DNA from 3 places in the Brevibacillus sp. IT-7CA2 genome. Region 3 is predicted to be linked to each of the others. Evidence: predicted binding sites of a transcription regulator. Region 3 holds the regulator's gene; each other region holds the start of a gene.
What was found. Region 3 encodes CtsR, which represses protease genes until heat stress. Its sites were predicted from a motif close to ATGGTCAATAAAGGTCAAACA; they were not measured.

Region 1 (9,795 bases), on a different contig from region 3:
AAACGACCGTCGTTGACTTTAAGCAAGATGCTGCTTTTTTTGTTGACCGGGGAATGCGTTGTTTGAATCGGTACGACTATGATAAAGCTTTGCGTTCATTTCGCCGAGCAGTTGAAATGGAGCCGACGAATGCAGAATGCCACTGCCATTTGGCTAGTGCCTTAGCTGAAACCGGACAGTTTGAAGCGTCAAATGAAGTCCTCTATGAAGTGATAGAAAAATGGGACCCATCCATGACAGAAGTGTATTTCTACATGGCGAATAACTATGCCAACTTAGAAGATTACCATATGGCAGAAGAAATGGCTGTTCGTTATTTACAAGAAGATAGCACTGGACCGTATCGGGAAGATGCTGAAGAGCTCCTCGACTATATTTACTTTGAGCTGGACATGCCACCGCGACACTTCCTCCCAAGTGAAAAAGAGGACGTATACAGTAAGCATGAACGAGCTCGTCGCAGTCTGGAAGAGGGACGTTTCCTGGAGGCACTGGATATTTTAAAGGAAATCGTCGAAGCCGATCCTGACTTTTTGCCAGCGTGGAACAATTTGTCTCTTGCCTACTATTATGCTGGCGAATTCCAGAAGGCGATGGAGACAATCGAGCAGACGCTGGATAAGGAAGAAGGAAACCTGCATGCACTGTGCAATTTGGCGGTTTTGCTCTCCCATCACAATCAAACGACAGAGCTGTTGAGCTTGATTGATATGCTGAAAAAGGTCGTTCCGTTCCATCCGGAAAATACCTATAAGCTCGCAACAACAATGGGAGTGCTCGGCCAGCATGACGAAGCATATTTCCATTACCACCGAATGCTGCGAAATGGACGGCCGCATGAAGCGTGCACGTACCACTATGCTGCAATCTCCGCTTATTTGAGCGGGAAAAAGGATCAGGCACTACGCTGGTGGCAAAAAGCCAAGCAGTTAGATCCAGAAGCAGGAATCGCAGATCAATACATTCAAATGGTAAAAAACGAACAAGAAGGGGAGACTATAAAACCGATCCCCTACCAATACAATACGACCCAACATGATGTTTCTTGGGAAAAGGCTTCGTTCACGGGAGTGGAAGATTTTAAAACAGACCCGATGATCCGAGCTTCCCTTCTCTGGGCATTGCAGCATGGACGCGATGAAGTGAAATTCGCGGTGCTGCAAACATTGTCTCTGATCGGAGACGATGAAGCTGAAACTGCGGTCCGTCAATTTTATTACCAGACGGATAACCAACAGCTGCAAAAGTTGGCTTTGCTGGCTTTGGCTGATATGGGTGCAGACATGCCGGAAGGAACTCCTGATGGACCGAATGGTTCACCGACGACGGAAGAGCAAAAGAGCAGTATAGAAGAAGAAATAAGCCATTATTTGCTCTCGCAGGGCAAGCAAGAGGCCGGAGAATGGTGCCTCGATGTATGGCGCAAGCATCATGAATATGCCCAAAGTCGTGTACAAGTGCGAAAAGAAGTAGCGTGGGTCGCAGCATTAGAATATGTATACGGAACGATAAGGAACGAAAAACAGTCACAAGCCCTTCTAGCTCAAAAATACGGCATTTCTGCCGCTACCTTGGCAAAGTGCGTCAAAGTTTTGTCGACACTTGATTTTAAATAGATTATTACATTATAATTAATTTAAATAAGGAAACAAAACTGTGTGAGATGAGGAGGCAACAAGCATGAGCGATCAAAAAATTTATGATGTTATTATCGCCGGAGCTGGCCCTGCTGGAATGACGGCTGCAGTATATACATCCCGTGCGAACATGAGCACATTGATGCTGGAGAGAGGAATTCCAGGCGGTCAAATGGCGAACACGGAAGATATCGAGAACTACCCAGGCTTCACTTCCATTCTTGGCCCTGATCTCTCTACAAAAATGTTTGAGCATGCACAGCAATTCGGTGCGGAGTATGCATATGGCGAAATCAAGGAAATCCGCGATGAAGAGCCGTACAAGCGCGTTATCACGGGTGACAAAGAATACTTGACCAAATCTGTTATTGTGGCAACTGGTGCAGAGCATCGTTTGCTCGGTGTACAAGGCGAAAAAGAATTGTCCGGCCGTGGTGTTTCTTACTGCGCGGTTTGCGACGGTGCATTTTTCCGCAATAAAGAGCTGGTGGTTGTTGGTGGAGGAGATTCCGCGGTAGAAGAGGCTGTGTTCCTTACTCGATTCGCTTCCAAAGTGACTATCGTACACCGTCGTGATCAGTTCCGTGCACAGAAAATCCTGCAAAAACGCGCTTTCGATAACGAAAAAATCGAAGTGATCTGGGATACAGAACTAAAAGAGATCCGTGGTGAAGGCAAAGTACAAGCGGTTCTCTTGGAAAATACGAAAACAGGTGAACAAAGAGAATACCCAGCAGATGGAGTGTTCATCTACGTTGGTATGGACCCATTGACTGCAAGCGTACGTCCACTGGGCATCACCAACGACGCAGGCTACGTACTGACAGACGAAAAAATGAACACCAAAGTAAAAGGTGTTTTTGCAGCAGGAGATGTACGAGAAAAAATGCTGCGTCAAGTCGTGACAGCTACTGGAGACGGTTCTATCGCTGCTCAATCTGCTCAACACTATGTAGAAGAGCTGAATGAAAAGCTAAAGGAACAAAATGTCACAATCTCTTAACCTGCTTGTAACATGGGTGAAATAATTCAAGAGTAATCTATAGACAATGAATTGACCCCCTTATCTATATAAACAATTGTTGCGTGGCTGGCATTCAGTCACGCATCTTTTTTTCTAAAAAAGCTTGAACACCTGTAGAAGACGTCATTGGAAAAACAGGGGAAGCGGTTCAAAAAGGTGCGAATAAGGTGGACAATATGGTATGCTATTGTCAGAATCGTAGGAGGCGAGTTGCGTGACGGAATTGGGAAACGACAAGGCCATGAATCTCCTGATTATTACCGGAATGTCAGGTGCGGGAAAGACAGTTGCTGTACAAAGCTTGGAGGACCTGGGCTTTTTTTGTGTAGACAACCTACCCCCTGTACTGATTCCCAAATTTGCTGAGTTGGTCAAACAGTCTGGTGGGAGTATTGAGCGAGTCGCATTGGTGATTGACTTGCGAGGGCGTGAGTTTTTTGAAAATCTAGCCGTAACCATGGAGAGCCTCAATCAGATGAATGGATTATCGTACCACATCCTTTATCTGGATGCCAACGATCAGACATTGGTTTCTCGCTATAAGGAAACACGTCGCAGACATCCGCTTTCCCCGAACGGTTCGCCTTTGGAAGGAATTCACGCTGAGCGCCGTTTGTTGGAGGAAATGAAGGGCTGGGCGCATCAGATTATCGATACGAGTCAAATGAAGCCAGTTCAGCTTCGAGAAAAAATCATCAACCAATACGGTCAACAAGGATCACCACTTACGATTAATGTATTGTCGTTTGGTTTCAAATACGGCGCACCGATAGACGCTGACTTGATGTTCGATGTCCGTTTTTTGCCTAACCCACATTATGTGGAGGATTTGCGTCCGAAAACAGGATGTGATCCAGACGTGGCAGAGTATGTGATGCAGCACAAGGACACAAAAGAATTCTTAGAAAAGCTTACAGACTTTTTGGGGTACACCCTGCCGCATTACCAGCGAGAAGGAAAAAGTCAACTTGTGATAGGAATTGGATGCACCGGTGGCAAACATCGCTCGGTCGCCATTGCAGAACATTTGGGAGAAACCTTTGGCAAAGATTTTTCTGTCCGTGTCAGTCATCGAGACATGGAAAAGAACAAATGAGCATAAAATGGCAGGAAAGACTGAAACGCGCATAAATAGCCACCTGTGGTATGTGTATTAGAAATAATGAGGTGACATATGCCTACTAAGGGAGTCGGGAGGCTACAGTCAAGGCCATTACGGCTAGTCGTTATTGGCGGAGGAACGGGTCTGTCCGTCCTTCTACGCGGTTTGAAGCACGAGCCGGTGCATATCACAGCGATTGTTACGGTAGCAGACGATGGGGGAAGCTCTGGACGTTTGCGAGAAGAAATGGATATGCTTCCACCTGGCGACATTCGAAACGTCTTGACTGCTCTGGCCGATACAGAGCCGTTGATGGAAAAAGTCATGCAATATCGTTTTTCCACAGGCACGGGATTAGCAGGGCATAATTTGGGAAATCTATTACTTGCAGCGATGAACGAAATCACTGGAGATTTTGTCACCGCAGTCAAAACATTGAGCGGGGTTTTGGCAGTACGTGGAGATGTATTGCCAGCTTCCACGCAATCGATTCAGTTGAAAGCGGAAATGACAGATGGATCTCTCGTAATCGGAGAATCCCAAATACCGTTGACAGGCAAAGAAATCAAGCGGGTGTTCCTCGATCCGGAGGACGCTGTTCCTCTGAGCGAAGCCCTGATGGCTATTGCCGACGCGGATGCCATTTTGATTGGGCCTGGCAGCTTGTACACAAGCATCCTGCCTAATTTATTAGTACGCGGGTTATTTGAAGCGATTACACGCGCACAAGCCCCGAAAATCTACATTTGTAACGTCATGACGCAACCGGGGGAGACAGACGGTTTTTCTGCATCCAGGCACGTGAATGTCATGTATGACCATGTAGATAGACCATTTCTGGATACGATCATTGTCAATTCAGCCGAGCTGCCTACCCATGTATTGGACAAATACGCGGAAAAAGGAGCAGCTCCTGTCCGATGTGACTTAAAGCAATTGCGCCAAATCGGTCTGCATGTTGTGGCGAAGCCGTTAGTCACATTTGAGGACGGATACTTACGTCATGATGCACATGCTGTCAGCAAGCAGGTTGTGTCACTCGTCAGACGAAGACGGAAGGTGCTGAAGATAGAGAAGGAGTAGTGAAGTCGATGTCATTCGCCGCGCATACCAAAAAAGAACTTACCATGATGGAGGGTGCCGATTGCTGCAGCAAGGCAGAGCTTTCAGCCTTGATTCGGATGAATGGAAGTCTGCAGTTTGGAGCCGGACGACTGGTGCTGGATGTGACGACAGAGAACGCGGCGATTGCCCGACGCATTTACACGTTAATCAAGAGGTTGTTTCAGATACATGCTGAACTGCTGGTTCGCAAAAAAATGCGTTTGAAGAAGAACAACGTCTACATTGTGCGTATTCCGAATAAGGCTAATGAGATCTTGCAAGACTTGGGCATCATGGATCAAAGCCTGTCGTTTATCCCAGGAATCGCTCCTGAGATCGTGAAAAAGTCCTGTTGCCGCGCTGCTTATTTGCGGGGGGCTTTTTTGGCGGGGGGATCAGTGAATCATCCAGAGGCATCCAGCTATCATCTGGAGATTTTCACTTCCTATCAGGATTTTTGCGAAGCATTGACCAAGATCGCCAATCGGTATAAACTAAATGCCAAGTGCATCGAGCGGAAAAAAGGGTATGTTCTCTATATTAAAGAAGGCGAAAAGATTACAGAGTTTTTGAGCTTGATTGGCGCTCATCAGGCGCTTCTGTATTTCGAGGACGTCCGAATCGTAAAGGACATGCGGAACTCAGTAAACCGTTTACACAATTGTGAAATCGCCAACATAAACAAAACGGTGAATGCAGCCACCAGACAAATGGAAAATATTCAGCTCATCGATCAAGAGATGGGATTGGAGAATTTGCCAAAACGTCTGCGAGAGGTCGCGGAGCTTCGAGTGGCTCATCCTGACATCAATTTGAAAGAATTGGGTGAGATGGTGCCAAGCGGAGTAGTGAGCAAATCGGGCATTAACCACCGCTTGCGAAAAATTAACGAAATCGCTGACAAAATACGAGAAAAACAAAATATTTCGATGTAGATGCATGTTATACTAAAGGATAATAGTCTACAAGTGAGGAGGTCCATTCATGGTTCAACAGCAGGTCGTGGTTCAGTTAAAGACCGGTTTGCAAGCTCGTCCAGCAGCCTTTTTCGTACAGGAGGCTAACCGTTTTGCATCGGAAGTATTCGTAGAAAAAGGCACCAAGAAGGTCAATGCGAAAAGCATCATGGGTATCATGAGCCTCGCAATCAGCTCTGGAACGGAAATTACCATTTTGGCAGAAGGGCCGGATGCCTCCCAGGCAGTCACCAGCCTTACGAATCTGGTAAGCAAGGAAGAATAGAGTTACGAGAGACACTTTTCCCTTATAGGGAAGTGTCTTTTTTTGTTGGTCATCTTGATGAATATGTATCAATTCACTTCGGGCAGGGCATTTCTAACCATGTATATTGCATGAAGGAGGAATGACACATGAGTAACCGCGATAAGTGTTACGAAGGCCGTGATTGTTATGATATGGACATTGATCGGATGGTAAACGAGGGACTGGGGGGCGGAGTTGTTTCCGACCAAAACGGACTGATTGAAGAAACGACTGTAGACACGATGACAGGGGCGTCGTCAGCCAAGCAAGCCCTTGAAGATGAGCAATAGGGAGCCGCTTATGAATGTAACGAGAGCACAAGCCATAATGAGCTCCGACGACCATATCAAGGTAGAGTACGAAGGACAAGCCGTTTGGATAGATGCTGTAGACGAAAAAACGTCAACAGCACGTGTGCATGAGGAAAAAAATCCGGGACATAGCCGGACAGTCTATGTCAGTCAGTTAATGGAAGTATCACCATGATCCATCGAAATAGCCGAGCAAACCAAGGGAAGCCTCTTGGGATTTGCTCGGCATACAAAAAAACACTCGGCCTGTAGTCCAGGCACGAGTGCTTCTTTTTTTACTACGTATCTCTTATTTTTTGGAAGATGGTTCAGAAGTGATGACTTTGTCAATCAATCCGTACTCTACTGCTTCTGCGGCAGAGAGGAAGTTGTCGCGATCGGTATCCTTTTGGATGCGCTCCAAAGGCTGTCCAGTGCGTTCAGCCAGGATGGTGTTCAGATGATCACGCATCTTCAAAATACGTTTTGCGGCAATCTCAATGTCACTCGCTTGACCTTGTGCTCCACCCAATGGTTGGTGGATCATGACTTCACTGTTTGGCAGAGCAAAGCGTTTGCCTTTTGCCCCAGCAGCCAGCAGGAATGCTCCCATCGAAGCAGCCATTCCGATACAAATGGTGGATACATCTGGCTTGATGAAGTGCATAGTATCGTAAATTGCCATACCAGCAGTAATTGAACCGCCTGGGCTGTTTATGTACAAGTGAATGTCTTTCTCCGGATCTTCCGCCTGAAGGAACAACAACTGTGCCACAACGATATTGGCTACGGTGTCGTTGATTGGGGTTCCCAGAAAGATGATGCGGTCTTTGAGCAGGCGGGAATAAATGTCGTAAGCACGTTCCCCACGGTTCGTCTGTTCAATGACGGTTGGAATTAAATTCATATGCATCTAGTCTTCCTCCTCTCTTTGTAACAATATCATACACAAAAGGTCAATGAAGGTCAAACACATAAGTGCGTGCCCTCACTACCATGTTTGCCAATTTCCCTCTGTCTAAACGTACTCGAAAAAGAAAACATTCATTCCTTGGAATTCTCATCGGCCTCGGCCAAATCGACGGCGAGTTTCAACGTGGCTTTCATCTTTTTTCCCTTGATGATCGTATATTCATCGATTTGTTTGGCTTGCAGCTGATTGATGGCTTCCGCCAGCTCCTGTTGGTCTTTATATGGTTCAATGGTCAATAAGCATTCTTCGTCACTGGCCTCTTGATAAATGAGAAAAAAACGTTCCCCTGCCATGGTAAGCCTCACTTTCGAAAGTTATCCACAATGTTATACACAGGTTGTGCACAAAAACGTTTGTTCGTGGGATATTTATTTTTTTTCCTAGTCTTGTCATGTTTGGGGAGAGAATTACATAGGAAATGTATGGAATAAAAAAGAAGGGAAAAGTTAATTCATGTCGAACCTTACATAATTGGAATTCATTTCATGATATTTGAGGGGTGTTAATTATGCTTCGCAAGTTTTCGACAATGATGCTGACAGCGGCTCTTCTAACAGGAAGTGTAGCGGCAACGGCTGCGTTTGCCCAATCTGCTCCTGTACAGCAACAAAAAATCAAGGTTCAGCTAAACGGCAAGGAGTTCCCATTCCCACAAGAAATCGTTACTGAAAATGGTGTTGCGTATGTGAATTCGAGCACATTGGCGATTGCTTTGGGTGGTACTGCAGCTTGGGATAGCACGACCAAATCTCTGCTGATTGCCAAAGACAACCAGTACGCTCTGCGCATGTACGAAAACAAAAACTTTGCTTATAAAAACGGCAAAGAAACAAGTGTAGCAAATCCGCCACGTCCAGTGACCGGAGCAGTGCTCGTTCCACTCGTATTCATCGCCCAAGAATTGGGTGCAAAAGTAGAGTACGATGCAAAAACGCTCACTTACAAGCTGAGCATTCCAATTAATTCCTAATAATCAAACGGATACTTCTCATCAAGATAGCCACTTCTATGCGTAGAAGTGGCTATTTGCCTCAATACACCACGTGTACGCCTCTATTAGCAGACAGTGATAGAGGTTTTTGATTGATTCTTCTTTCAATCATTTCTATTGCAAATTTTCTAAAATATCCTACAATAAGATTGTGATTCATAGTTTGCTCATAAATAAAGAGGGGGATGTTTTGCTATGAAAAAACAGAAATCATTGTCGATACTGGCTGCAACATTTGCTCTGAGTACATTGCTCGCGGGCTGCGGTGGAGGTACGGGGACTGGTGGTCAAAGCGCGACACCACAGCCGAGCAACAATAGCGGAGGAAGCACGGGCGGTTCAAGCGGAGCTACTGAGAAGCTCGTGATTGCTGTAGTTGGTCCGATGTCTGGTCAGTACTCCGATTACGGAAGCACTGCAAAAGCTGGTGCTGAATATGCATTGAAAGAAAAAAAGGAGGCATTCAAAGCACTTGGCTTTGATGTTGAGTTGTCCGCGCAAGATGACCAAGCTGACCCGAAACAAGGGGTAGCAGTCGCACAAATGTTGATTTCAAATTCTGACGTAGTTGGAGTAGTTGGACATGCTACAACAGGTGCTTCGATTACAGCAGCAGCGCAATACGAGCAAGAGAAGCTCGTAATGGTATCTCCTTCTGCAACGGGGTCAGATTTGACTGAGCAAGGCAAGAAGATCGTACACCGCATTTGTGCGCGTGATGATCAACAAGGCTCCAAGGCTGCTATTTTTGCCAAAAATCAGTTGAATGTAAAAACGGCTTTCGTTATGCATGACAAGGCTGCTTATGGACAAGGTCTTGCGGAAGAAGTGAAAAAGCAATTTGAAAAAGACGGCGTACAAGTTCTCGGCTTTGAAGGGGTAACGGCAGGCGAAAAGGATTATAGTGCGATCATCACCCAAATTCTTGCGAAAAATCCAGAGATGATCTACTTCGGTGGATACTACTCTGATGCAGGGATCATCGTGAAACAAGCACGTGAAAAAGGCTTCAAAGGTGTCTTCATGGGCGGCGATGGCTACGACTCCGCTGACATGGTGAAAATTGCTGGTGCGGAAAATGCGAATAACGTAGTCTTTACTTCTACTGTTGGTGATATTGGTGCTACCGAAGACGGCAAGAAATGGATCACAGATTTCGAGGGCGCGACTGGCAACAAAGTAGGGATCTTCACTTCGTTTGGTTATGACTCCATGGGTGTTATGCTGAACGGACTGGAAGAAGCGATCAAAGCAAACGGCGGCAAAAAGCCAACTCGTGAACAAGTGCTGGAAGCTGTTCACAAAACCAAAGATTACAAAGGCAAATTCGTCAACGTAACATTCAATGAAAAAGGCGACAACGACTTTGCTTCCGTATACGTGTACAAGTATGAGGATGGAAAGAAAGTAT
Region 2 (9,795 bases), on a different contig from region 3:
CCTGTACTTCTTCCGCCACCGCTGGCTGTACATCCATTGATTCCTGAACAGGCTCCCTCGCTTCTCCTTCCAGATCCTCATCTTCACTCAACTGAGCCAGTCGTAAAAAGTGATGGAATTGCTCCTGCACCTGTTCTGCGCGAGTGATGAGAGCAGGGAGTTCTTCGCTTTCTTGTGATGAACCAAGCTTGGATGCTTGCCTTCCGATCAATGTAAATGATTCTTCGAATTTGTGCAGATGCCGTTCGAGTTCTCGGTTGAGGGTCTTATGTCTTCGCAAATGCTCGATCCATTGTCGGCCCCATTGGCTCCAGTCCAGCAAATTCTTGGCTTCTTCTACCAAAAGATTCTCCTCCTCGTGGGCACATCATCTCTCCCCACATTATGAAAGGCGCCTAGAGAAGGTGCGACATTTGCGGAGTACAAGAAATTTCATCTCGGCATATGGTAGTAGCACAAATGTTTGAGTGGTATGCTGTACTATATTCATTTCAACAGGGGAGACACATTAGCATGAGTAGAGAACGAGCGATTGCCGTTATTGATTCAGGAGTGGGAGGATTAACTGTTGCGAAGGAAGTCATGCGTCAGCTACCCGAAGAACGGATTGTTTATGTAGGCGATAATGCCCGTTGTCCGTATGGCTCCAAATCGCCGGAAGAGATTCGTACCTACAGCTTTCAAATGATCGATTATGTGATGCGTACACCGTTAAAAGCATTGGTGATCGCCTGTAATACTGCGACTGCCGTCGTGCTGGAGGAAGCGATGGAGGATTTGCCGCTGCCCGTCATTGGGGTGATTGAACCAGGCGCACGTGCGGCTGTTCAAGTGACGAAAAACGGAAGGGTCGGTGTCATCGGGACGGAAACGACCATACGTACCAAGGCGTATGAGCGTGCGCTTTTACGGATTCAACCGGATCTGTACGTCGCAGGCATGGCTTGTCCCGCATTTGTGCCACTGGTGGAGAGCCACATGGCGAACTCGGAGGAAGCAAGAAGAGTCGTAAAAGAAACGCTCTCCCCGTTCTTGCACGAAGATTTGGATACATTAATTTTGGGCTGTACACACTATCCGTTGCTAGCACCAGTCATTTCGGAAGTGATGGGAGATCGAGTACGCTTGATTAACTCCGCAGAAGAGACAGCGCGAGAATTGTCCTTGCAAATTGCGACGGACGCCGAAAGTAAGCAAATAGAGCGCCCGGAACATCTATTTGTGACGAGTGGGGACGCCCGCAAATTCCGGACCATTGCAGAAGAATGGCTGGATTGCAAAGTTAACGTCCAGCACAACTCATTGGAAAAATCCGTCCAGCCCTGATGGAAGACCTTGTCTGTCGAGACAAACTTTCAACGCATAAACCCAAGCCTAGCTCGTATACATGGTAGTACAAAGTGTCTGGAGGAGGCTGGGGAAATGAAGATAAGGCACATCGGGAAAATGACGGCCGTGCTGGGGGTTAGCGCAGTGCTTTTGTCGGGCTGCGGTCTCTTTGGCCCGGAAAAGGAAACGATTAGTATTGATGCACCGCCACAGTCAGAGGTATCAGTGGATTTGCCAAACGGCACGACGTCCCCGGATGCTGCAAAAGAAGGTGCACAACCGGTCGTTCAGGAGACTGGAGAGAGAATGGTGTACTTGCAGGATGCTAACGGATATATCGTTCCTGTCTCGATGACTCTTCCGAAATCAGAAGGTCCTGCCAAACAAGTATTGAGCTACATGGTAAAAGGCGGTCCGGTAGAGAGCATGCTCCAGGGTGGCTTCTCCGCTGTCTTGCCGAAAGGGACAGAAGTAAAAGGACTTGTCATCAAAAATGGCGTAGCCACTGTCGATTTTTCCAAAGACTTCAAAACGTACGAGGAGAAAGACGAGAAGAAAATTGTCGATGCAGTCACCCGGGCGTTGACGGAGTTTAGCAGCGTCAAGACTGTGCAAATTTGGGTGAATGGAACGCCGTTGACGGAAATGCCAGCAGCCAAAACACCCATTACGCTATTAGACCGGAATCAAGGAGTCAATCTCGAACTGGGCGATGGGGCGGTACCAGGAGATACCTCCAGCGTAACGGTTTATTTCCAAGGACAGCTGGATGATACACGTACGTATTATGTCCCAGTCACTCGCCTGGTTCCTGAAACGGCTGACATCGCCAAGGCAACTGTTGAAGAGTTGATCAAAGGACCGAAACAAGGATCTCAGCTCTTTAGTTCCTTGCTGCGTACGACACGTGTTCTGAATGTGAAGCAAGAAAAAGATTTGGTGACGGTCAATTTGAGCAGTGACATCCTCAAGTATGACGATGGCAAGGAAGCGAGCCCAGAAGCCCTGCAATCGCTCGTCTTGTCATTGACAGAAACGACAGGAGCCAAGCAAGTGCAGCTGCTGGTGGAAGGAAAACCGCTAGCTAGTGGCGAGTTCACCAAGCCAGTTAGCCGCCCGGTTCAACTCAATCCCATACAGATGTAATGAACAAAAACCACGCCCGTATTAACGAGCGTGGTTTTTGTACGCCAATTGTTTTGCTCCCAGCGATGCTGCTGGCAGCCACTTCGACCGCAAGAAATTTATTATGATGGAGGAAGTGACAAGAATATTTGCAATTAACGTAAATAAGGAAGAGGCGTTTGTGCAGTGGCAGATCGTTTCCCGCCTCTGGTATAATGAGCGGAGTGTAACAAAGCGATTTAGGAGGAACTTGGAATGAGAGTGGATGGCCGTGCCCATGATCAATTGCGCCCTGTAACGATTACGCGCAATTACATTAAACACGCAGAAGGATCGTGCCTGATTGAAGTCGGAGACACAAAGGTGATTTGTACGGCGACTTTGGAGGACCGGGTACCGCCTTTTATGCGTGGTGGCGGGAAGGGCTGGATCACAGCCGAGTATTCCATGCTTCCCCGAGCAACAGCGACCCGCAACGCGCGTGAGTCGTCCAAAGGAAAAGTCGGTGGACGCACAATGGAGATTCAGCGTCTGATCGGACGTGCTCTGCGCTCCGTCGTGAACCTTGAAGCAATGGGTGAACGCACTATTTGGCTGGATTGCGATGTCATTCAGGCAGACGGAGGTACACGGACAGCTTCGATTACTGGAGCCTTCGTGGCAATGGTAGACGCAATGCAAAAGCTGGTGGATAGTGGCACCTGGAAACAGCTGCCGCTCAACGACTTCCTGGCAGCGACCTCAGTAGGGGTAGTCGGCGAGGAAGCCGTGCTCGATCTCAACTACAAAGAAGATTCTACAGCGATTGTCGACATGAATGTCGTCATGACGGGAAAAGGAAAGTTTGTCGAGCTGCAAGGAACAGGGGAGGATGCCCCGTTTTCTCCTGAACAGCTACAAGAAATGATTGCCCTTGCAAAAGTCGGCATTGACAACTTGATTAACAGTCAAAAAGAGGCGCTCGCTGATGTTTCGCTCTCTTTTGCACAATCAGTAGCGGAGGAAAGTCATGCCTAATCGAAAAAAAGTTGTTCTCGCAACACGTAACCAAGGAAAAGTGAAAGAATTCAACAGGCTGTTCGCAGAGGCAGGCTGGGAAGGAATTAGCCTCGCTGAATTTGACGGTGTGCCTGAGGTAGTAGAAGACAAGGACACCTTCGAAGGAAACGCGCTGAAAAAAGCAATTGAAATCTCTACATACTTGAATATGCCAGCCCTCGGTGACGATTCAGGTCTGGAAGTAGATGCGCTGGAAGGACGTCCTGGAGTTTACTCCGCACGCTTCGCTGGGGAAGATGCAACAGACGAGCAGAATTGGCGTAAATTGTTGAAAGAGCTGGAAGAAGTGTCGACACAGGAACGCACAGCTCGCTTCCGTTGTACGTTGGCGTTGGTGATTCCAGGCGAAGAGCCAATCATTTCCACTGGCGCTTGTGAGGGTGTGATTGCGCGTGAGCCAAAAGGGACAAACGGCTTTGGATATGATCCGGTATTCTACATCCCATCGATGGACAAAATGATGGCCGAACTCATGCCAGAAGAAAAGAACCAGATCAGCCACCGCGCTCGTGCCATGCAGCAACTGCTTGAAATCATCAAGTAGACAAGAGAGAAAACAGGAGAGTGAGGCGTGATGGGAATTCTCATCATGAGCGATAGCCACGGCTTGGTTCGGGAAGTAAGCCAGGTCGTCAACCGACATCATGTCGAAAAAATTTTGCATTGTGGCGATTTTTGTGTCGACCATCAGCGCGAGCCGTTTTCCAACATGACGCTTGTCCGAGGCAATTGCGATTCGACACAAGAGGTGCCGACTGAACAAGAGACCGAATGGCGCGAACTTCACATCCTGCAAACGCACGGGCATCTTTTCGAAGTGAAAGGCTCTCTTCTGCGCCTTCATTACCGTGCAGAAGAGGTCGGAGCAAATGTAGTCGTATTCGGTCACTCTCATGTACCTGTCTGTGGCGTAGAGAGAGACATCTTGTTTCTGAATCCGGGTAGCCTGCAAATGCCGCGCGGTTTTCACGTACCGACATATGCTCTTTTAGAAGAGACAGGAACGAGCCCGACAGAAGTTTACATATCCGTGGCGTTTTATGATCATTTAGGCAACCGGGTTTCACAATTGGGAGGGAACTATTCTGTTCGTCGACCAATGAGGTCTTCTTGAAAACTAAAAGATTTGTGCTATACTAGAATGGTTATAATGGCTAGAATATTATCATCCGAGCCTGCGAAGATACCATGGCGCGGCTGGCGATGTTCTGTTGATTCGATTTAGGAGGGGAAGTTTACGTGGCAGCAAATTGGGAAAAGGTAGAGAATAACCAGGGAGTCCTGACGATTGAAGTAGATGCTACGCAAGTAGACGCAGCATTGGATCAAGCGTTTAAAAAAGTGGTTCAAAAAGTTCAGGTTCCAGGATTCCGTAAAGGAAAAGTACCACGCAAAATGTTCGAATCTCGTTTTGGTGTAGAATCTTTGTACCAAGACGCTCTTGACATTCTGCTTCCAACTGCATACGGACAAGCTGTTCGTGAAGCTGGTATCGAGCCAGTAGATCGTCCAGAAGTAGACGTAACGCAAATGGAACAAGGGAAAAACCTGATCTTCAAAGCGACTGTAACTGTGAAGCCTGAAGTGAAGCTGGGCGACTACAAAGGTCTGTCCATCGAAGAAAAAGACTTCTCTGTAACAGACGAGAGCGTTGACGCTGAACTGAAGCGCATGCAAGAGCGTCATGCTGAGCTCGTAGCAGTAGAAGAGGGTGCCGCACAAACAGGCGATATCGCTGTAATCGATTTCGAAGGCTTCCAAGACGGAGTAGCTTTTGAAGGCGGTAAAGCGGAAGATTACTCTCTGGAACTGGGTTCCGGTACTTTCATCGCAGGGTTCGAAGAGCAACTGGCTGGTTTGAACATCGGCGAAGAAAAAGAAATTACCGTAACTTTCCCTGAAGAGTACCACTCTCCTAACCTCGCTGGTAAAGAAGCGGTATTCCAAGTGAAGCTGAACAGCTTGAAGCGCAAAAACCTGCCTACTTTGGATGATGAGTTTGCCAAAGACGTGAGCGAGTTCGACACGCTGGAAGAGCTGAAAGCAGACACCAAGAAAAAACTCGAAGAAAAAACAGCGCAAGAAAAAGATCAATATGTTCGTGAGCAGCTCGTTCTGAAAGCAGCTGAAAGCGCTGAGATCGATCTGCCAGCAGTAATGGTTGAGCATGAATTGGATCAAATGGTAAATGAATTTGGTCAACGTCTGCAATACCAAGGCATGACTCTGGAACTGTACTACCAGTTCTCCGGCATGGATGAGAGCCAACTGCGTGATCAATTGCGTTCAGATGCAACATCCCGCGTTCGCACTTCCTTGACTTTGGAAGCAATCGGCAAAGCAGAAAACATCGAAGCAACAGAAGAAGACGTAAACGCAGAACTGGATAAACTGGCTGGCGTATACGGCCGCCCAGCTGATGAGCTGCGCAAAATCTTCTCTGCACAAGATGGCATGGTTGCTCTGTACCGCGATGTGCAAACTCGCAAAACAGTAGATTTGCTGGTTGCAGAAAGCAAAGTAACAGCATAAGCTTAGAAGAACGCATGATTGGTCAGTGGGCAGGCTAACCCTGACGCTGGCTGTCAAGACCACAAGGCACGAGTGTATCGTGCCTTGTTTTTCCACCATTGACTTTTTTCGGCAAAGGAGGAAAATACATAATGCTAATCCCTATGGTCATCGAGCAAACAAGCAGGGGAGAGCGCTCTTACGATATTTACTCGCGCCTCCTGAAAGACCGGATTATTCTCTTGGGCACCGAGATTGATGATGAAATCGCCAATCTGGTTGTCGCTCAGCTGCTTTTCTTGCAGGCAGAGGATCCGGACAAAGACATATCGCTATACATAAACTCTCCAGGTGGTTCTGTTACAGCAGGAATGGCCATCTATGACACCATGCAGTACATCAAACCGGATGTGTCCACGATTTGTGTGGGCATGGCTGCCAGCATGGGTGCGTTCCTGTTGGCTGCTGGTGCAAAAGGCAAGCGCTTCGCTCTGCCAAATGCCGAAGTAATGATTCACCAACCGCTCGGTGGTGTGCGTGGGCAAGCAGAAGACATCCGCATTCATGCGGAATGGATTATGAAAACGAAGCGCCAGCTGAATGAGATTTTGTCTGAGCGGACAGGTCAGCCTTATGAACGCGTAGAGCAAGATACAGACCGCGACAATTTCATGAGTGCAGAAGAAGCAAAGGCCTACGGATTGATTGACTCTATTATCGAACGCAAAAACTGACCCGTTGTGAGGTGAAGCGCATGTTTAAGTTTAACGACGACAAAGGCCAACTGAAGTGTTCCTTCTGCGGCAAGTCCCAGGAACAGGTGCGCAAGCTGGTAGCTGGTCCTGGTGTTTACATTTGTGACGAATGTATCGAACTGTGCAATGAAATTGTACAGGAAGAACTGGGCACTGAAGAAGAAATCGATATGAAAGAAATTCCAAAGCCAGTGGAAATTCGCAAAATCTTGGACGACTATGTCATCGGTCAAGATATGGCGAAGAAGTCCTTGTCTGTAGCGGTGTACAACCACTACAAACGGATTAATTCCGGGGCGAAGATCGAGGATGTGGAGCTGCAAAAATCCAACATCATGCTGATCGGTCCGACTGGTAGCGGGAAAACGTTGCTCGCGCAAACATTGGCGCGCATTCTGAATGTACCTTTCGCGATTGCGGACGCAACTTCTCTGACAGAAGCAGGCTATGTGGGCGAAGACGTTGAAAACATCTTGCTCAAGCTCATCCAGGCTGCTGACTATGATGTTGAGAAGGCTGAAAAAGGAATCATTTACATTGACGAGATTGATAAGGTAGCCCGTAAATCGGAAAACCCATCCATCACGCGTGATGTATCTGGTGAAGGCGTTCAACAAGCGCTTTTGAAAATTTTGGAGGGTACTGTTGCGAGTGTTCCACCACAAGGCGGACGCAAGCATCCTCACCAAGAGTTCATCCAAATCGACACGTCGAACATTTTGTTCATCTGCGGTGGTGCATTTGATGGCGTCGAGCAGATTATCAAGCGTCGTTTGGGTAAAAAAGTCATCGGTTTCGGTGCAGACTTCGGAGATGGCGTAAAAGGCGATCTGAAAGCCGGAGAATACCTGAAATACATTTTGCCGGAAGACCTGCTGAAATTTGGTCTGATTCCGGAGTTCGTCGGTCGTTTGCCAGTGCTTGCTACCTTGGAGCCGCTGGATGAGGAGACGCTCGTGCGTATCCTGACAGAGCCGAAAAACTCTTTGGTGAAACAGTACCAAAAACTGCTGAGTCTCGACGGTGTTGAGCTGGAGTTCGATAACGGTGCGCTCATGCAAATCGCCAAAGAAGCGATTAAGCGCAACACTGGTGCGCGCGGACTGCGTGCGATTATCGAACAAATCATGCTCGATATGATGTATGAGCTTCCTTCCAGAGAAGACGTCAACAAGTGCGTGATTACCGAAGAAACGGTTCGCGACAAAGTGAAGCCACAACTGTTGACCAAAGAAGGCCAGGAATTGCACGAAGAAACAGCATAAGCATTGTCTACACAAACCATCTCGTGATAAGCGAGGTGGTTTTTTTGTTGTTGGTTTACGTCTACGCTTGCGGGGCAATACTACTTGATATCGTTCAAGAGAAGCTTTACATATGCACAAAACGGTCATGAAGGTGTTCCCTCCTCTTTGGGGAACAGAAGTTGACCGCAAGCGAAGACGCATGGGAGGGACTGCATATGGACTATACGACATTGGTCATTGCTGTCATTGAAGTGGTTGTTGGTATCGTGATCGGCACCTACTTTTGGAACTTGCTGCGAGCGCAGAGAAACACGAAAACCTCAACCGAAAAGGAATCGCGCAAGGATCTTGATTCCATACGTAAAATGAGAATGGTTGCATTGACAGAACCTCTGTCAGAGAGAACGAGACCAGCTACTTTGGAAGAAATTGTAGGACAACAAGATGGGCTTCGTGCGTTGCGTGCCGCTTTGTGTGGTCCCAACCCACAGCATGTCATTATTTATGGACCACCTGGTGTAGGCAAGACCGCAGCGGCTAGGGTCGTGCTGGAAGAAGCAAAGAAAAATCAGCTATCGCCGTTTTCTTCTGATGCCAAGTTTATTGAAATCGATGCGACGATTGCTCGTTTTGATGAACGCGGGATTGCTGACCCGTTAATCGGCTCTGTACATGATCCTATTTATCAAGGGGCTGGCTCGCTTGGGCAGGCGGGGATTCCGCAGCCAAAGCCAGGCGCTGTGACAAAAGCGCACGGTGGCATGCTTTTTCTTGATGAAATAGGGGAACTCCATCCTGTGCAGATGAATAAGTTACTAAAGGTTCTTGAAGACCGCAAAGTCATGCTAGAGAGTGCTTACTACAGCGAGGAAAATAACCAAATTCCTTCGCATATTCATGACGTTTTCAAATACGGTTTACCCGCCGATTTCCGTCTGGTTGGAGCGACGACGAGGTTGCCAGAAGAATTGCCTCCTGCGCTTCGTTCCCGTTGCCTGGAAATCTTTTTCCGCCCATTAAAGGCTGGAGAAATTGGGAGTATCGTGCGTACGGCCGTGCCTAAAATGAATATGAATATAGAAGACAGCGCTGTTTCCGTGATCGAGCGCTATGCGACCAATGGACGCGAAGCGATCAATACGCTGCAAATTGCTGCCGGAATTGCCTTGACGGAAGAACGCCAAGACATCCAGGCTGCCGATGTGGAATGGGTGATGCACAGCAGTCAAAAATCGCCTCGTCCAGAAAAGCAGGTGCATGATACACCGCAGGTGGGATTGGTCAACGGTCTTGCTGTGTACGGTCCGAACATGGGCAGTGTGATGGAGCTTGAAGTGACTGCTTCACCCACCGCTGTTCCTGGTCAAGGTCGAATGGCGATGACAGGAATGGCCGAGGAAGAGGAGATGGGCAGCCGCAACCGGACGATCCGCCGGAAGTCGATGGCAAAAGGATCGATCGAAAACGTTTTGACTGTCCTGAACAGAATGGGCGTCCGCCCGTATGATTACGATCTGCATATCAATTTTCCGGGAGGCATCCCAGTCGATGGGCCTTCTGCGGGCATTACCATTGCCACTGCGATCTACTCGGCGATTTTGAATCAGCCTGTCGATAATTTACTGGCCATGACTGGCGAAGTGAGTATTCATGGGAAGGTAAAGCCAGTTGGGGGTGTAGTCGCGAAGGTAGAGGCCGCCAAACAAGCGGGAGCGACCAGAGTCCTCATTCCACAGGAAAACTGGCAAAGCATTTTTGCCGACATGAAA
Region 3 (9,795 bases):
CATACATGATGAACGCTGGCGCAATCCCAAATGTAATAACGTCAGAAAGTGAATCCAATTCCTTCCCGAACTCACTTTGGGCATTCAACATACGAGCTACACGTCCATCCAGCCCGTCTGCCAGCATACCAATGATCACTGTGATCGCTGCATATTCGACGTATTGATCGCCTCGAAACGCAAGAATAATTGCTAAAACTCCCAGAAACAAGTTGCTTACGGTTAGTATGTTCGGTAACGATTTCACGAACATAGACTACCTCCTGATTTCTTTTGCATAAGGAGCAGGTTATCCTGTCGACCTTGTTTTTATCCAAGTCCCCTAGGCAAATGTTGAATACAAATAATGCCTTTATCCTATTCTACTTTAAATGTGTCTGTCAATGAACACTTGTTCTTGAATTCGTTTCAGCCCCTCTTTAATCGCTCTCGCTCGGACCTCTCCAATGCCTTCCACCTCGTCTAATTCCTGAATCGTTGCCATCATGATTCGCGGCAGATGATGAAAATGCTCTACCAGATTTGAGATGATCGTAACGGGCAAACGCCGTATCTTGTACAGGATCCGATACCCTCTAGGGGAAACGGATTCATCCAGCATACTGACATTGGAGGAATACCCCAGCGTTCGCAAAAAAGAAGTGAGCTCCAGCATTTCCTCCGAGTTCAATTTTTTCATGTCCCGCAGCACGAGATCAGGTGAATAGGATGCATCTCTGGAATAATCCCGAATAAACATATGGGCCTCTTCCTCAATGTTTGAAACCAGTTCCTCCAACTGCATACTGACGAGCCTTCCTTCTATCCCTAGCTCACATATGTATTTGGAGACCTCAGTCTTAATACGTAACACCATCTCAATCCGTTGCAAAACCGAGGCAACTTCGTGTAACGTAACGAGCTCCTCGAATTCTAACGCACCGAGATTCGTCAATGTTTGATCAAGCACAGCCTTGTATTTCTCAAGGGTAGATACAGCCTGATTCGCCTTGGCCAAAATGACGCTGATTTCGCTTAAGACATACCGGAAATTCCCCTGGTACAGCGTGATCACATTGCGGCGCTGCGAGATAGCAATGACCAGATGATTCGTTTGGATGGCTGTCCGTTGCGCTGTACGATGCCGTGTCCCCGTCTCGCTCGTGGGGATTGAGGAGGGTGGGAAGATTTGCGTATTCGCGTACAGGATGCGTTTTGCGTCTTCACTTACTATAATCGCCCCATCCATCTTCGCTAATTCATACAAATGGGCAGGAGAAAAATCACAATTGATGGAAAAACCGCCATCGACAATCGTCTTCATCTCTGGACCGCACCCAATGACGATCAAGCCCCCAGTTTTTGCCCGTAAAACATTTTCCAACCCTTCACGAAGCTGTGTGCCGGGTGCCACGAGACGAAGCACATCACCGATTTGCGGAGCTCTTTTGATGTTCCCCTGCATGCCCACTCCTACCTCCTTATCACCTCGTTCAACGCATCCGCAATATTGCTCACACCAATTACTTGAATGTCTGCTGGCGCATCCAGACCACGGATGTTTTTCTCAGGGATGATGACACGCCTAAAGCCTAACTTATGTGCTTCTCGTACTCGTTGCTCAATACGGGAGACACCGCGCACCTCACCAGTCAAACCAATTTCTCCGATAACGACATCATGCGGATTGGTAGCGTGGTCACGGAAACTGCTTGCAATGCTTACGGCAATCGCCAAATCAACCGCTGGCTCATCCAATCTGACCCCACCTGCTACGTTTACATAAGCATCCTGATTTTGCAGCATCATGCCCATGCGCTTTTCTAACACTGCCATGATCATCGCCACACGCTGATGATCGACCCCTGTTGCCGTTCTCCGAGGGGTTACAAAGCTGGTCGGGGCAACGAGAGCTTGCAGCTCAACCAAGACGGGACGTGTGCCCTCCATACTGGCTACGACTGTCGAACCCGCAACACCAAATGGACGCTCTGCCAAAAATATCTCAGAGGGATTCGCCACTTCCTCCAAACCGCGATCCTTCATCTCGAAAATACCGATTTCGTTTGTCGAACCAAAACGGTTTTTGACGGCGCGCAAAATTCGAAACGTATTGTGGCGCTCCCCTTCAAAATAAAGAACAGCATCCACCATATGCTCAAGCATACGCGGACCGGCGATAGAGCCTTCCTTGGTAACGTGACCGACAATGAAGGTCCCAATCCCTTTCCCTTTTGCAATCCGCATCAATTGGGCAGTCGCCTCCCGCACTTGTGCGACACTTCCAGCAGCCGATTGGATCGTTGGGTGAAACACGGTCTGGATCGAGTCAATAATTAGCACATCCGGGTCTACTTGATTAATATGCTGTTCGATCAAATCCAAATCATTTTCTGCCAATACAAACATCGGCGGCGTTTGCAAATGGAGTCGATCCGCGCGAATTTTGATTTGCTTTGCCGACTCTTCTCCAGATACATAGAGAACCTTCGCCCCTTGATGAGCCAAGGCAAAAGATGTCTGCAAAAGCAATGTCGATTTTCCAATTCCGGGGTCTCCCCCAACCAAAATGAGTGAGCCCGGAACAAGTCCTCCACCAAGTACACGATTCAATTCTCCGATTGTCGTATCCATACGTGGATCTTCTTCACTGGCTACCTGGGTCAATGGAATCGCAGATTGGCGCTGGCCGCCGCTCATCCCTTCGTGACGATGTGCATTTTTTACCGTCACTTCCTCCACCAAGGTGTTCCAGCTGCTGCAGCCTGGGCATTTTCCCATCCATTTTGGTGATTCATAGCCACATTCTTGACACGCGTATTTCGTTTTATACTTTGACATAGTCGCACCCTCACTTGGATTTCTTTCTCTACTTTTATCATAATTACGCACCCAAAAAAAGAATACCTCCCGAATCAGGAGGCATTCTATTACGTTTCAACCCAGCTTATGATTTCGTTTTTTCGAGGCGCTTGACAACCAGCTTGCCTTCTTCGGCTTCGATATTGACGGTATCGCCTTTACTGATCGTGCCCTTGAGCAATTCCTCGGACAAATTATCCTCGATGTGGCGCTGGATAGCACGACGCAGAGGACGTGCACCATAAGCCGGATCAAAGCCTTCTTTTGCCAATACTTTCTTGGCTTCTTCGGTCAATTGGAAATCAATGTCTTGCTCTTTCAAACGTTTACGCAGCTCATCTGTCATGAGAGATACGATTTGCTCGATGTGCTCTTGCTCCAAGGAGTGGAACACGATGACTTCATCGATACGGTTCAAGAACTCAGGACGGAAGCTTTTCTTCAGCTCATCCATGACTTTGTCTTTCATATCCTGATACTTTCTTTCCGAATCGTTGGTCGTGAAGCCGAGCGTCGTATTTTTCTTGATCATGCTGGCTCCGACGTTGGAAGTCATAATGACAACCGTGTTGCGGAAATCAACGGTACGTCCCTTGGAGTCTGTCAGACGACCATCATCCAATACTTGTAAGAGGATGTTGAATACGTCTGGGTGAGCTTTCTCGATTTCGTCCAGCAAAATGACGGAGTAAGGCTTGCGACGCACTTTTTCGGTCAGCTGACCGCCTTCGTCAAAGCCTACGTAGCCAGGAGGGGCACCTACCAGACGAGCGGTGGAATGCTTCTCCATGTACTCGGACATATCTACACGAATCATTGCATCCTCGTCACCGAAAAGCGTCTCTGCCACGGCACGAGCCAATTCAGTTTTACCCACACCAGTAGGTCCCAGGAAGATAAACGAGCCGATCGGGCGTTTTGGGTCTTTCAGACCAGCACGGGCACGGCGAATCGCACGCGAGATGGATTTGACTGCTTCATCTTGACCAATGACGCGATCGTGCAAAATTTCTTCCATCTTCAGCAAGCGCTCTGTTTCTTCTTCCTTCAGCTTCAACACAGGAATACCCGTCCAGCTCGCCACTACTTGTGCGATGTCTTCCGGAGTAACCTCCATGTTCAGCTGACCTTGGCGCTCTTTCCAGTCTTTTTTCGTTTTATCCAGTTCTTCACGCAGTTTTTGTTCCTGATCGCGAAGTGCTGCTGCTTCCTCGAACTCTTGTGATTGCACGGCAGCGTCTTTTTCCTTGCGCACCTCTTCCAGTCGTCCCTCCAGCTCTTTGAGGTTGGGTGGAACCGTAAAGGATTGCAAGCGAACTTTGGATGCCGCCTCGTCGACCAAGTCGATGGCCTTGTCAGGCAGGAAGCGTTCCGTAATATAGCGGTCAGACAGTTTTACTGCCTGCTCGATTGCTTCATCGGTAATTTTGACACGATGGTGGGCTTCGTAACGATCACGAAGGCCATGCAGGATACGAATAGCATCCTCTGCTGTCGGTTCATCAACCTGAATCGGTTGGAAACGACGCTCCAGTGCCGCGTCTTTTTCGATGTACTTGCGATATTCATCCAACGTTGTGGCACCTACGCACTGTAGCTCGCCACGTGCCAGAGCAGGCTTCAAAATGTTGGAGGCATCAATTGCGCCTTCTGCTCCACCTGCACCAATCAGGGTGTGCAGCTCATCAATAAACAGGATGATGTTTCCTGCTTGGCGAATTTCGTCCATGATTTTTTTCAGACGATCTTCGAACTCACCTCGATATTTGGTTCCCGCAACAACGGTTCCCATATCCAGTGTCATGACTCGTTTATCACGAAGGGTCTCTGGAATTTCGTTGTTCACGATTTTTTGGGCAAGACCTTCTGCGATAGCTGTTTTCCCGACGCCAGGCTCCCCAATCAAAACAGGGTTGTTCTTGGTGCGTCTGCTAAGTACTTGAATCACACGCTCGATTTCTTTTTGGCGACCGATGACAGGGTCCAGCCCGCCATCACGAGCGATTGCAGTCAGATCCCTTGCCAAGCCGTCCAGTGTCGGCGTATTCGCCGCTGGATTCCCTCCAGACGGTTGATGAGATGCCATCATTTCCGAGCTGCCAAGAAGCTGGAGTACCTGTTGACGTGCCTTGTTCAGGCTAACGCCCAAATTGTTCATGATTCTCGCAGCAATGCCTTCTCCTTCACGGATCAAGCCAAGCAGAATATGTTCAGTCCCGACATAGGTATGACCCAGCTTGCGGGCTTCGTCCATCGAAAGTTCAATAACCTTTTTGGCGCGAGGTGTATAGTTTGGTGTGTAATTACTACCGGACTGCTCTGTTCCTCGCCCGATTAACGACTCCACTTCACTCTGGATTTTATCGAGGCCAAGCCCAAGTGATTGCAGTGCCTTCGCCGCAATCCCTTCGCCTTCTCGAATGAGTCCCAGTAGCACATGCTCTGTCCCAATATCTTTGTGTCCGAGACGAACCGCCTCTTCCAGGGCAAGCGCCAGTACTTTTTGTGCTCGTTCTGTAAAACGTCCAAACATCATATCGTACACCTCCGTATAACCCTGTTTTTTCTCTAAATGGTTAACAATTGCGTGATACCATTACAATTATTCTTGTGATTCTACTACGCGCAGACGTTCGCGGATCAACCTTGCCCTTCTTTCGTCGCGTTGGTCCGGAGTGAGCTTTTGTCCAGCGTGGTGCTGTAAAAACCCTGGCTGTGTCGTGACCAACAGTTCGTTTAGGACGAGCGGAGATACATTCGGAATGATGCCTAGATCAATCCCCAGACGTACATCGGACAGACGTTGAGCCGCTTCCTTGGACTCTACCGTGCGAGCGTACATCAAGATGCCATACGACCGAAAAATCCGATCCTCCAATGAAACCCGCGTATGCTCCAGCAAATAAGTACGTGCCACACGCTCTTGCTCAATAATCTGTCTGGCTACACCGTAGAGATTGGAAAGGATATCCGACTCAGACATACCCAGTGTAACCTGATTGGATAACTGAAAAAGATTCCCTAGAGCTTCGCTGCCCTCTCCATAAATTCCTCTAACGACTAGACCAACTTGATTAATTGCCTGTAAAATTCTGCTGATCTGCTGCGTCATCACCAGTGCCGGCAAGTGCAGCATCACAGATGCACGAATTCCCGTACCCACATTGGTTGGGCAGCTTGTTAGATATCCTCGTGTTTCGTCGAAAGCGTAGTTCAAGCTTTTCTCAAAAATGTCGTCTATCTTCGTACCTATTTCCCATGCCTCGTTCAAACGAAACCCGGGTAATAGTACCTGTATTCGAATGTGGTCTTCTTCATTAACCATAATGCTGACAGACTCATCTTCACGAAGTAATACCGCACCTTTGCGAGACTCCTCTGCCAGATGAGGGCTAATCAGATGCTTTTCTACGAGCACCCTTTTTTCTAACGGATTAATTTGGTCCATATGGATGACCTGAAGCTGATGCCTTTTGCGCATTGCCTCCGAATCGCTTACTTCCGTTACCTTTCTGACGACTTCCTCGCCCTGCGAGTCCGTTGCCAATAACGGAAAGGGGTGCTGGCGCAGGTTACGGGCGATACGCAGCCGTGTACTAATGACAATGTCGGAATCAGGACCTTCTCCTTTCATCCAATTGCTCCACGGGTTTTGCATAAACTGCTTTTGGGACATAACCAGCTAACCTCCCTTGCTACGATTGGGCCATTTTTTGTTCCAATGCTCGAATTCGATCGCGCATTTCTGCTGCCTTCTCGAACTCTTCACTGGCGACATGACTTTGCAGCGCTTGCTTTAGTTGCTCCAGCTCTTTGCGGATCTTCAGTTTGCCACCGGTCCGCTCTGGTACTTTTCCACTATGCTGTGTGTTTCCATGAATTCGGCGGAAAAGGGGGTCCAGTCGATCACCCAAAAAGGTGTAGCAATCACTACAGCCAAATCGGCCGCTTTTACTAAATTGAGAATATGTGAGTCCACATGTTTCGCATTGAAGCGGCTTATTCGTTGCCGTTTCGCGTCCATTCTTTTGCATGGGATCAAATTTTAAAAGTCCTGACAGGAGATTGTTGATGCTGAAGTTGTGAAAGCCGGTAAAGACGTCCCCTTTTTCATGAGCACACTGCTCGCAAATATGGTATTCGGTTTTTTCGCCATTGACGATTTTCGTCAAATGAAGTGTCGCCGGTCGTTTTCCGCATTCCTCACAGTTCATAACATCATACCTCCTTTTACTTCAACAAGATTGCTGCGATCATCTGCTTTAAAATATTTGCCCGCAAACGATCCCGCAATTCAGCTTCTAGCGTCAATACGTTTCGCGAGGTAGCGATTTTCATCAAGGTGGCTTCTCTGATGTTGACTAATCCTTCCTCAAATAGTCTTTCTACGATCGCATTTCCCACGCTCTGACTGATGCTCTCACCAATTAGTTCTTCTGTTAGCAATTCCTGCAAGCGTGCTTTGCTGACAATCTGCACCTTGCGTATGCGAATATACCCGCCGCCCCCGCGCTTACTCTCTACAATGTATCCTTTTTGAACGGTAAAGCGCGTATTGATGACGTAATTGATCTGAGACGGCACACATTGAAAATGGTCGGCAAGCTCACTACGCTGAATCTCGATCGATCCATTGGGACTGTTTGTAATGATGCCTTTCAAGTGATGTTCAATGATGTCCGAGATGTTACGCAAGTCATCGCCTCCTATTCCTCTGTGTATGTTCTTATGAGGTTACCTAATTGACTTTGACTATCTTTGACGTTAATTATAATGGGTTTAATGCGTGCCCGCAAGTGTCCCTTACACATTCTAGTGTGGGCAAAAGAGGGTCGCTTGAAACTTGGACATGATCAACAAAAAAACCACTCACTGAGGAATGGTTTATGTTTGTTCTTATGTATTGGTGTCGATTGCTGGCAAATGACTCAGTAGCTGAGAGAAGCTGGTGATGATGACATCTGCCCCATCAAGCTCGCCTGGTTTCGCAAAACCAAAGTCGCATCCAATGGTAAATAAACCATTTGTCTTGCCTGCTTCTACGTCGGAGTGACGATCTCCTACCATGATGGCCTGCCCGATTTTGTAATCAGACAACAATTTTGCAACTAGGTCATTTTTGGAATGCGTGCAGAAACGGCCAGCTGAGTACAGATCGGTCATCAGCGGCTTTAACTCGTATTCCTGACAAATGGCATCGATATACTCTTCCTGCCCATTGCTTGCTACAAACAAAGCAAATCCTTTCTCACGCACCGTTTCCAAGGTTGATTTTACATCCGGATATAGCTCGGTCACTCTTTCTTTGAGTAACTGGATTTCATTTTCTAGCAAGAAGGCGTCGGCTGAGCGAATGGCTTCCTCACTCGCACCCGGCAGTAATTTGTCCCAGATCTGCTCGATCGTCATTCCCAGTACATTGATCAGTTCACGTTCGTCAGGGGTTTCACCTTGCCATAGTCCTTTTTGACGAAGCTGGTCAAACGTTCGAATAAATGCGGGGGTCGACAGCTTTTCTGTTTGCAGTAACGTGCCATCCATATCAAATAATATGGCGAATGGTACAGTCATGGGTTCCTCCATTTTGTCTGGCTAGGCAGCTATTCTACTTCTCCTGGCAACATATTCATATCATCCATGATGAACTCGGTAATTCGTTGTGCAGCATCTGGCTTCGAGATTTTCTGTCCCATTCTACGCATATAATCCACCTTGGACGGGCTATGCAATAGTTCATCGATAAAGTAAATCAATTGCTCTGACAGATTCGCATGTACCGCACATCCATTATTGAGCAAAAAGTGGCTGTTCCTCTCTTCCTGTCCAGGCAGAGGGTTGTAAACAATCATGGGTACCCGTTTACTCATTACTTCAGCTGATGTAAGTCCGCCTGATTTGGTGACAATTAAATCAGCCGTCTCCAAGTATTCGTGGAAGTTATTGATGAATTTTAGTGGAACGACTTCATGGCGATACGTACGATTTATCACTTTATTGTACAGCTTGTCGTTTGTCCCTGTTAACACAAAGGTTTTCAGAGGAATGTTAATCTCTTCTAGCCCATCTAATACCTTTTCCATCGAACCAAGACCCAATCCGCCCCCTGAAAGAATAATGCTCTTTTGTCCAGGAGCAAGGCCAAGCTTTCCCCGAATCAGTTCGGGTTCCAATGGCAAACTGAATTTTTTCATGATGGGAATGCCCATCGGAATGAATTTTTGATGGTCCTGTCGATAAACGTCTAACAGGTAATACAGTTGTTCATGGCCGATGAAGTAATAATTGATATGGTGATTAATCCATGAAGGATGGATGGTATAGTCAGTAATGATTGTATAGATTGGTTCCTTCCAATCATTTCTCCCTTTCAGTACGGAGAGCATACAGCTTGCAAACGGATGCGTAGCAATAAAGGCATCAGGCTGTACACTGTTGATCAGCTTTTTCAGTTTGTTTGCCAATAACTTATTCATCAGCACATTCATATCGAAGAAACGGGTTTTTTCTGTATTATGGTAAATTCTGCCCCACATCTTGGGTGACAGCCTTAACAGATTCATATAGCTTTCCAGCAAAATCTTGTGAAAGGTGGGGCTAATATATTCCAACGTATCGATGATCATTGATGTGCAACCACTCTCAGCCAAGCTTTCTTGCATGGCCCGCGCTGCCTGGTTGTGTCCGTTACCGATGGAAGCGGAAAAGATTAGAATTTTTTTCATGAACGATTCTCCTTCATAACCTCGCCTACTCCAACGCCTGGATCAGGTACCTTCTCATGTTAGTCTACCCCAAGACCCGTCTGCAAGAGGGAACTTGTCGGTCATTCGGCCTAACTTATCGACAAAATAATCGCGAGTTTGTCTTTTTGCTATAAAAACGAAAAACCTCCTTACCCATTCTGGGGTAAAGAGGTTGGTTTCATTCCCTGAAAACTGAATACGCATGATTGCT

Region 1: a site for CtsR is predicted at 7,373-7,393, ahead of clpP (ATP-dependent Clp endopeptidase proteolytic subunit ClpP). Genes of this name have one in related genera too.
Region 2: a site for CtsR is predicted at 6,131-6,151, ahead of clpP (ATP-dependent Clp endopeptidase proteolytic subunit ClpP). Genes of this name have one in related genera too.

What each region holds. Positions count from the first base shown of each region.
Region 1 is NZ_CATKQT010000044.1:604-10,398, forward strand. Features, by position in the region: gene ACM6JA_RS19795 (tetratricopeptide repeat protein) at 1-1,616, shown strand, start outside; gene trxB (thioredoxin-disulfide reductase) at 1,681-2,640, shown strand; gene rapZ (RNase adapter RapZ) at 2,876-3,757, shown strand; gene ACM6JA_RS19810 (gluconeogenesis factor YvcK family protein) at 3,836-4,846, shown strand; gene whiA (DNA-binding protein WhiA) at 4,855-5,802, shown strand; gene ACM6JA_RS19820 (HPr family phosphocarrier protein) at 5,852-6,109, shown strand; gene ACM6JA_RS19825 (hypothetical protein) at 6,238-6,420, shown strand; gene ACM6JA_RS19830 (H-type small acid-soluble spore protein) at 6,431-6,616, shown strand; gene clpP (ATP-dependent Clp endopeptidase proteolytic subunit ClpP) at 6,731-7,333, opposite strand; gene ACM6JA_RS19840 (hypothetical protein) at 7,465-7,686, opposite strand; gene ACM6JA_RS19845 (copper amine oxidase N-terminal domain-containing protein) at 7,902-8,363, shown strand; gene ACM6JA_RS19850 (branched-chain amino acid ABC transporter substrate-binding protein) at 8,580-9,795, shown strand, end outside.
Region 2 is NZ_CATKQT010000052.1:160,396-170,190, reverse strand. Features, by position in the region: gene ACM6JA_RS26500 (superoxide dismutase) at 1-343, opposite strand, end outside; gene racE (glutamate racemase) at 514-1,326, shown strand; gene ACM6JA_RS26490 (GerMN domain-containing protein) at 1,423-2,475, shown strand; gene rph (ribonuclease PH) at 2,710-3,471, shown strand; gene ACM6JA_RS26480 (XTP/dITP diphosphatase) at 3,464-4,057, shown strand; gene ACM6JA_RS26475 (metallophosphoesterase family protein) at 4,088-4,627, shown strand; gene tig (trigger factor) at 4,753-6,045, shown strand; gene clpP (ATP-dependent Clp endopeptidase proteolytic subunit ClpP) at 6,177-6,758, shown strand; gene clpX (ATP-dependent protease ATP-binding subunit ClpX) at 6,779-8,044, shown strand; gene lonB (ATP-dependent protease LonB) at 8,242-9,795, shown strand, end outside.
Region 3 is NZ_CATKQT010000014.1:27-9,821, reverse strand. Features, by position in the region: gene pssA (CDP-diacylglycerol--serine O-phosphatidyltransferase) at 1-253, opposite strand, end outside; gene disA (DNA integrity scanning diadenylate cyclase DisA) at 368-1,444, opposite strand; gene radA (DNA repair protein RadA) at 1,453-2,820, opposite strand; gene ACM6JA_RS11230 (ATP-dependent Clp protease ATP-binding subunit) at 2,927-5,377, opposite strand; gene ACM6JA_RS11225 (protein arginine kinase) at 5,444-6,517, opposite strand; gene ACM6JA_RS11220 (UvrB/UvrC motif-containing protein) at 6,537-7,055, opposite strand; gene ACM6JA_RS11215 (CtsR family transcriptional regulator) at 7,072-7,536, opposite strand; gene ACM6JA_RS11210 (HAD hydrolase-like protein) at 7,738-8,412, opposite strand; gene ACM6JA_RS11205 (UDP-N-acetylglucosamine--LPS N-acetylglucosamine transferase) at 8,442-9,563, opposite strand; partial or broken gene ACM6JA_RS11200 (hypothetical protein) at 9,618-9,795, opposite strand, start outside.